DNA from 2 places in the Priestia sp. P5 genome. Region 2 is predicted to be linked to the other one. Evidence: riboswitches for the same ligand, from Rfam matches in the RefSeq annotation. Region 2 holds a riboswitch; the other holds the start of a gene.
The links. A riboswitch is a leader RNA that binds a small molecule or an ion and turns the genes downstream of it on or off. The one in region 2 is predicted to bind cyclic di-AMP.
Positions count from the first base shown of each region.

Region 1: it holds a riboswitch for cyclic di-AMP, as region 2 does, so the genes downstream of both, MMB69_RS26085 (cation:dicarboxylate symporter family transporter) here and MMB69_RS04335 (dicarboxylate/amino acid:cation symporter) in region 2, are expected to answer to the same signal.

Region 1 is NZ_JAKWFJ010000008.1:30,480-34,698, reverse strand. It holds gene MMB69_RS26095 (DedA family protein) at 1-48, opposite strand, end outside; gene ytvI (sporulation integral membrane protein YtvI) at 208-1,239, opposite strand; gene MMB69_RS26085 (cation:dicarboxylate symporter family transporter) at 1,452-2,711, opposite strand; cyclic di-AMP (ydaO/yuaA leader) riboswitch at 2,818-2,957, opposite strand; gene MMB69_RS26080 (undecaprenyl-diphosphate phosphatase) at 3,231-4,055, opposite strand.
Region 2 is NZ_JAKWFJ010000001.1:848,413-852,631, reverse strand. It holds gene MMB69_RS04340 (aspartate aminotransferase family protein) at 1-225, opposite strand, end outside; gene MMB69_RS04335 (dicarboxylate/amino acid:cation symporter) at 334-1,569, opposite strand; cyclic di-AMP (ydaO/yuaA leader) riboswitch at 1,749-1,903, opposite strand; gene MMB69_RS04330 (NAD(P)/FAD-dependent oxidoreductase) at 2,511-3,980, opposite strand; gene MMB69_RS04325 (ATP-binding protein) at 4,198-4,219, opposite strand, start outside.

The DNA.
Region 1 (4,219 bases), on a different contig from region 2:
GAGCTGTTTTAGCGCTTCAATTAAAGAAAGTAAAACCGACTCTAACAAAAATTCTCCTCCTCATGTCATTAAATCTAAGACTGCAAAACTATAATTAGCCGATTGATAGATAAAAACCAATGCGGCATAGTTTTTTCCTTTCCCTCTTTACGTATTACGTACTACAAAAGTTTCAATAAAAAAAAGCGCTAGTTTTATCCAGCGCTTTTATAGTTTAAAGTTAATTTGAATAATACCTACTTTACGAAGAGCATCGTATAAAATAACTAAAGCCGGTCCTAAAAATAATCCGACAAAGCCTAAAAGTTTAAATCCAATGTACAAACTAACTAGTGCAGCCAAAGGTGAAATGCCCATATTTGTAGAAAATACTTTTGGTTCTACTACACGTCTTACTACCGTAATGACTCCAAATAGAATAAATAAGCCGATTGCTAATGAGTCATGTCCTTGAGTAAGAGCAAAAATCCCCCATGGAACGAGCACCGAGCCTGTCCCAAGGATTGGTAAGATATCGACAATTACAATTAATAAACTAAGAAGCGCGGTATACGGAACATCTAATAGCCAAAGCCCTACATAAGCCATTACAAACGTCATGACACTTAAGATAATTTGTGCCTTGATAAAACCAACCCCCGCTTGGATAAGCTGAGTGATGACAACTTGTAGCTTATATTTCGTTTCTTCTGTTAAAAATGACTTAATTTTATTTTTAATAGCAGGCAGCTCAAGGCTGATAAATACAAGTGCTACTAAATAAATAAGAAACTCTAATAGAAACCCAGGAACAGTAGCGGCAAAGCTAATGATGATTTCTACGGTACTTTTTAATAGAGAATCTAATGAATTTACGGTTTTTTCAAGCGTGCGCTCGATAGAAGAAATCACTTCTGTAGGAAGAGCGTTTGAATAGTATTTCCACTTAATAATAGTTGGATAAATCGCGGTTTCATAGATTTCTTTTACAAAGGAAGGCGCTATTTTTGAAAGAGCAACCACTTGCGTAACGATTGTCCGAACAATAAAAAATCCAATAAGTATGAGCGAAACAACATATAAAATGAAGGTCATAAGCACTGCATAGACTCTCTTCATTTTAAAAGATTGATGCAATTTTTGAACAATACCCTCAAGTGCTAATGCTGTTAATAAAGCAAACACAATCGGTAAACTGTAAGGGATTAACAAACATACGATTACTATCGAGGCGATGACCCATATTCGCTTTTTCCACATACTCTACTATCCCCCTACTAGCTAAGCTATCTCTATATTTACTGATAAAGAAAGGAACCAGTGACTGCTTTATGTAAGAATAAAATTTGGATATTTTTATACCTGATGTTACATATTATAGGGTCAATTCCCATAATAATAAAGGGATTATTATGAAAAAAGCTACTTATTCTAATTTTTTGAATAGAATAAGTAGCTTTTTAATTTATAAATTAGCCGGCCCTCATGACCTCTGTACCTTTTTTAGGGTCAAATTTGCCTTCTGATTTAGACATTACAATTGCTGCTAGTGTGTTTCCTACTAAGTTAACAACCGTACGTGCCATATCCATGATTCTGTCTACTCCGGCGATGAAGGCTAATCCTTCTGCGGGAACACCGATTGTTCCAAGAGTAGCTAGTAATACAACAAATGATGTTCCTGGCACTGCAGCCATTCCTTTAGATGTAACCATCAATACAAGAATGAGCGTCAGCTGTTGAACGATCGTTAAATCAATACCATACACTTGCGCTAAGAATAACGCTGCAATCGCTTGATAAAGAACGGAACCATCTAGGTTAAATGTATAACCGATTGGTACAACGAACGATACGATAGCTTTTGGACAGCCCATCTTTTCAAGTTTTTCCATAATACGCGGAAGAACTGTCTCAGAGCTAGATGTACTGTATGCTAACAACAGTTCATCTTTCATATAGCGGAATAAGTGGAAGATGTTAATTCCTGCCCATTTCGCAATTCCTCCTAATACAACAAGTAGGAAGAAAATTAGCGCTAAATAAACTAAGATAACAAGCTTTCCTAATGAAAGGAGTGAATCTAAGCCAAATTTTGAAACCGTTACACCAATTAAAGCAAATACACCAATTGGAGCCACTTTCATTACAAGGTTTACCACGTGAAACATTGCGTGAGAAACGCCGTCGAAGAATTGTACAACTGGCTTTCCTCTTTCCCCAATTGCTGCTACTCCAAGTGCAAACAACACTGTAAAGAAGATAATTGCTAGCATGTCTCCTTCAACAATTGACTGGAAGAAGTTTGTCGGAACAATGTGTAAGAAAGTTTCAGCCACTGACTTTCCTTCTTGCTGTTCGGATGTTTCAACGTATTGTGAAATATCACTCTTCTGTGCTGAATGAATGTCTACACCTTGCCCAGGGTGAAAAATATTAGCAATCAATACACCGATTACAATTGCAAAAGTCGTAATAATTTCAAAATAGAGAATGGTTTTAACGCCGAGCTTTCCGACCTGTTTACCGCTCCCTGCTCCTGCAACTCCAACGACTAAGCTTGAGATAACAATTGGAATAACAATCATCTTGATTAATCTTAAAAATAGGTCTCCTAGCGGCTGTAGGTATGTTACTACACGCGGATCGTTAAACCAAATTACCCCTACAAGAACACCAAGGATTAAACCGGTAAAAATCTGCGTAGCCAAACCAAAACGAATTTTTTTCATAGATGTACCTCCCCAAAGATGTATGACATTTGTATATACTTTTCTGAAAAAACAAAAAAAGACTATTCTTAAGAAAGAACAGCCTTTTACTTACGCTATTTTGGGCTCTTTCTCTCAATGAAGCAAACGGGGTTAACTGTCGGATTCGGAATTGAGAGTTTCCTACCTTTTGTAAGGATTCACCCCAAGGCAGCTTTACTGCCGATAATGATTCCCCCGCTCTATACGATTAAGCTTATTATTCAGTTTTTATAAAATTAAAACGATCTATACGTTGTCATACGTTTTTTACAGTCAATAAAACTAAACAGAAGTCTTACTTTTACTTAACTTTATACTGCACAAATATTAATTTACTATTTTTCGACACGTTTTGTCAATACCCATGTTTATAAAACGCTTTCAAAAGGCGATAATATATATTTATGCAAAAAAGCTATTGCAACATTGCAATAGCTTTTTCTTGCTCTTTGAGTCTCTATTAGAAGTTTAAAGGACTAAAGAACTCGCGTGTTTATTTTATAAAAATACAAAATATAGAATAGCTGCTAAAACAATTCGATATAGTGCAAATGGTACTAATTTGATACGATTAATTAATTTCAGGAAAAAGCGAATAGATACCAGCGCAAAAATAAAGGCGCTGATAAAACCAGCAATAAAAAACGGTAGCGCATCTGATGTGAAATACTGCCAGTTTTTAACCAATGAAAGTCCACTTGCTCCTGCCATGATTGGCACTGCCATAATAAATGTAAAATCTGCGGCTGCCTTATGGCTCATTCCAAGAAGAACTCCTCCTGAAATCGTTGAGCCTGAGCGAGAAAAGCCTGGCCAAAGAGCAATACATTGAAACAGTCCTATACCCAGTGCTTGTCCATAAGACATTTGGTCCACCGTTTCTACACGCGGACGTTTAGGTCCAAACAAATCTGCTAGAATCATTAATACAGCTCCGACTACTAAGCCAATTAGCACCGTATTTAAAGAAAACAAATGTTCATCAATGTAATCATCAAACAAAAGTCCTAACACTCCTGCGGGTAACAGCCCAACAATTACCTGCATTAAATTCAAGCGATTTGTCGGTCCAATTGGAGCAGCTGGCTTTTTTCCCAATCCTAATAAATTAATAAAACGATCTTTAAAAATAACAACTACTGCTAAGATCGACCCTAGCTGAATAACAATTTTAAATGTATTAGCTACTGGAGATGAAAATAATTCTTTTGAATTTAACCACAGGTCATCCACAATAATCATATGCCCAGTTGACGAAACAGGAGCAAACTCTGTTAAACCTTCTACAATCCCTAAAATGATTGCTACAATAATTTCCCACATAAAGCTATGTACCTTGCCTTTCTTTCAAATTAATAAGCTTATCGCTTCGTTTTACATGCTCAACTATTTTCCTATTTTGACACTTGCTTTTTTATCATAATTGTTAAAACTATGAAATACAATGTGTATTTGCAAAAAGATAAGAATCTTTAATAATTTGTAAT
Region 2 (4,219 bases):
ATCACTTGTAAACTGCGACCGATATACAAACGCAACTTTCTGTGCCTGATCGGTCATCGCATCAATAATTTCTTTTACGCCGTGTCCGATACTTGCTGTAACTGCCCCTGACGAAGCATCTATGTACCTTTTTCCATCTTGGTCGTACAAATAAATTCCTTTTCCATATGAAATAACTGGGTAGTCATCGTCGAGCAGCGGCTTTATCACATGGGTCTTATTCATTTCCGCACTCTCCTTTCAAACACATACTCTTATTAAACTGTATGCTGAAAAGAAGAGTTTCTTGCCAATAAAAAAAGCCCTAGCATATAGCTAGAGCTTTTGCGCTTATTAAGCCGATTGCGTTACAGATTTATCCATACGCTTTGCTTCTGACTCAGCCACAATAACGGCACACGCAGCGTCTCCCGTAATATTTACAGATGTACGAAGCATATCAAGCAAGCGATCAATTCCGATAATCAATCCGATACCTGCTACAGGCAGGCCAACCGAACTCAGTACCATTGCTAGCATAATGAGACCAACTCCCGGCACACCTGCTGTACCAATACTAGCAAGCACCGCTGTCAATACAACCGTCACAAGAGCCCCCAGCGATAGGTCAACGCCGTATACTTGTGCAATAAAAATAGTCGCTACACCTTGCATAATTGCCGTTCCATCCATGTTAATGGTAGCACCTAACGGCTGAACAAAACTGCTGATGGACTCCGGGACACGAAGATTTTTCTGTGCCACATTCATTGAAATCGGAAGCGTTGCATTACTGCTTGATGTACTGAAGCCAACTGTCATCGCAGGAGCAAAACCTTTAAAAAATTCAATTGGGTTGCGTCTGGCCATAAGAGCGACAGTTCCACCATACGTTACGATTGAATGGATGAACAGCGCGAGCACGACTACAATCATGTATAGACCCATCGCTTTAATTGCCTCCCAGCCTTGACTTCCAACCGCTGTTGCAAGAAGACCAAATGTTCCGTAAGGAGCAAACTTCATCACTAGATTTACAAGGTACATCATTAATTCATTGCCTTGCTCTAGTAAATTGTAAAGCCCTTTTGTTTTACTTCCAAGCATCGTAATACCAAAACCGATAAAGATAGAGAAAACGATAAGTTGAAGCATATTCCCTTCAGCCATCGCTTGAATTGGATTGACTGGAATCATATTTAAGAATGTCTCTCCAACCGGCGGTGCTTTTTCGGCTTCAAAAGAAGCGTTTTTTGTATCAAAAGATCCAAACGTACCCGGTTTAATTGCATAAGCTAAAATTAAACCGATAATAATCGCAACGGTTGTTGTAACTAGGAAGTAGGAAACTGTTTTAGCCCCGATTCTTCCTAGTTTTTTAGGATCTCCTAAACCTGCTACACCTAAAGTGATCGAGAAAAACACAATTGGTACAACAAGCATTTTAATTAAGCTTAAGAAAATTTGGCCAAGCGGTGTAAACAAGTACTTGTCCAGCGGAGCAAAAGCACTTGGAGCAAAAGCATTAATCAACACTCCTACAACAGCACCAGCAATTAGCGCGATAATAATTTTTGTCGATAGCTTCATAGATTTACCTCCCGTAAATAAATTATATTAGAATGATTCTAACTACCATACTTATTTTACCATGCATTGAGAACGATAACACTCAAAATATACAATATATTAAAAATTTTCAGATTAATAGTTTAGGAATATTTTAGCTATACAAAAAACCATGAGAATATCATGGTTTCATAGACCTGTTATTCCCTCACTGAATGCTTACGGAGTTAGCTGTCGGATTCGGGTACGTGAGTTACCCCACTTGATTCATTCAAGATTCACCCCAAGTACATTACGCACAAATATGGGTCCCCCGTTCTCTTATAAAACAAAAGAGATTAAGCAAATAATTTTTTTAAATGTTTTTTCATGATAATAATTGTTACTTTAATTAAAATTCATTTTATATGATCCTGTCAACTTTTTATTCAAAAATAATGCAGTATTTTATCATAAAAAGTTGAGAATTGTTGTATTTTAAAATATTCACATCATATTCTAATAAAACACAAACACTTATTTAACAAGACTTACAATCTAATAGATAAAAAATTAACTCAAAAAATAGTTTGTGAAGTGAACTTTCTTCTCATTAAATTCCATTCATAAATTTGCATAATTATTCTAACGTACGCGTACTTTGCTGCTTCCATAAATATTTTACTCATCAAAAAAACAACTCTTTCCAACTGTTGATTTTATCCTTATTGTACTGCTTGATATAAACTCCCTAAAATTTCACTGACTTTATTGATAGAAAGAAATGGACATTATCAATTCGCCTTATTCTATTTAATTCTGCTCACGATAGACGTACGGATTCCGTAATTTTTTTAAAAAAAGAGCGGGTAATTATCATATAAAACTATCGGAGTTTGAGCGGTACAAGTTCTTTGCTTTTTACTTATTCGCTCTCATTATTTAACACATATAAAAAAAGAGGCCGTGACGGCCTCTTTTTCTTATACAGTAACAGGTTCAGAACTTGCTTTGCGATTCTTTAATTTTTCAACAATGTCACGCGCTACCCACACACCGCACGCACTTGCCTGCGCGAGTCCTCGCGTAATACCAGCTCCGTCTCCTCCCACGTATAAACCAGAGATTTCAGTTTCAAACTTATCGTTTAGCTTTGGACGAGCTGAATAAAATTTCGCTTCTACACCGTAAAACAGCGTATGTTCAGAAGCTAAACCAGGCGTTACATGATCCAGTGCTTCTGTCATTTCAATTAAGCTTTTCATCGTATTGTAAGGAAGCACTAAGCCCAAGTCACCCGGTACAGCTTCTTTTAACGTTGGTTCTAAAAAGCCTTCTTTAATTCGATTCGCTGTTGAACGACGGCCCTTTAGAATATCTCCATACTTTTGAACAACTAAGCCCCCGTTTGACAGCATATTAGCTAACCTTGATACTTCGTGCGCATATTCGTTTGGTTGATCAAATGGATCCGAAAATTTATGAGAAACAAGCAGCGCAAAGTTCGTATTTTGACTTCCAAGCTTCGGATCTTTGTATGCGTGTCCATTTGCTAACATAATACCTGAATGATTCTCTACTACCACATGTCCTGAAGGATTGCTGCAGAACGTTCTGACTCTTGTACCTACAGACGTATTGTAAATGAATTTCCCTTCGTACAAGTGCTTGTTGATTTCTTCCATAACAACGTTGGATGTTTCTACTCGAACGCCGATGTCCACTTGATTGTTAATCATTTTTAAACGGCGTTTTTTTAGTAAGTCGCTCATCCACTTCGAGCCGTCTCGACCTGGTGAAACAACCACTTTATCAGCCGTAATTCTTTCACCGTTTTTCAATTCAATACCGCGCACGATATGCTGACCGTCTTCTTTTTCTGTTATTAAATCGGCTACTTCCGTTTTATACTGCATATCAATTTTTTCTTTTAAGTATTCATAAATGCTTTTTAAAATTTCTAAATTTTGCTCTGTTCCTAAATGACGCACCTGGGCACGCAATAGCTTTAAACCTGCTGCGTATCCGCGTTTTTCAATTTCACGAACTTTATCAGTTAACGGATCCGTAATCGTATCGGTTGCTCCGTGTTTTAAATTAATTTCATCCACATATTTAATTAAATCTACCACCTGTGATTCAGACAGATAATCCGTCATCCAGCCTCCAAATTCACTTGTGATATTAAATTTCCCGTCTGAATATGCGCCGGCTCCACCAAAACCATTTGTGATAGAACAAGCAGGCAAACAGCCAGCAAACTCTTTTTTGCCAACCGCAGGCGGACATTTTTCAATTTTTTTCTGAAGAATCGGACAATTACGTCGATAGATATCGTGTCCTTTATCGATTAATAAAATAGTTGCTTCCGGTAATTTTAACGTTAACTCATAGCAAGTAAAAATCCCAGCGGGTCCTGCCCCTACCACAATAACATCATAATTTGAGTTCATTGTACATTCTCCCATCATCTTTTTTCTTTGGGTAAAAGATAAAAGTCATTGACCGAATTTTCTTTTTTTATTATCATTCGGTTATTTTCTAGCCATTTGATAATATATCAAAAACAAATCCTTTAGTCAACAATATATACGAACATTAAAATAAAAATATAAAAAAACATTCGTTTTTATTCCAGTCAAATAAAAACCAGTGAACGAATAGCAAGCGCTATGAAATGTTCACTGGTTCT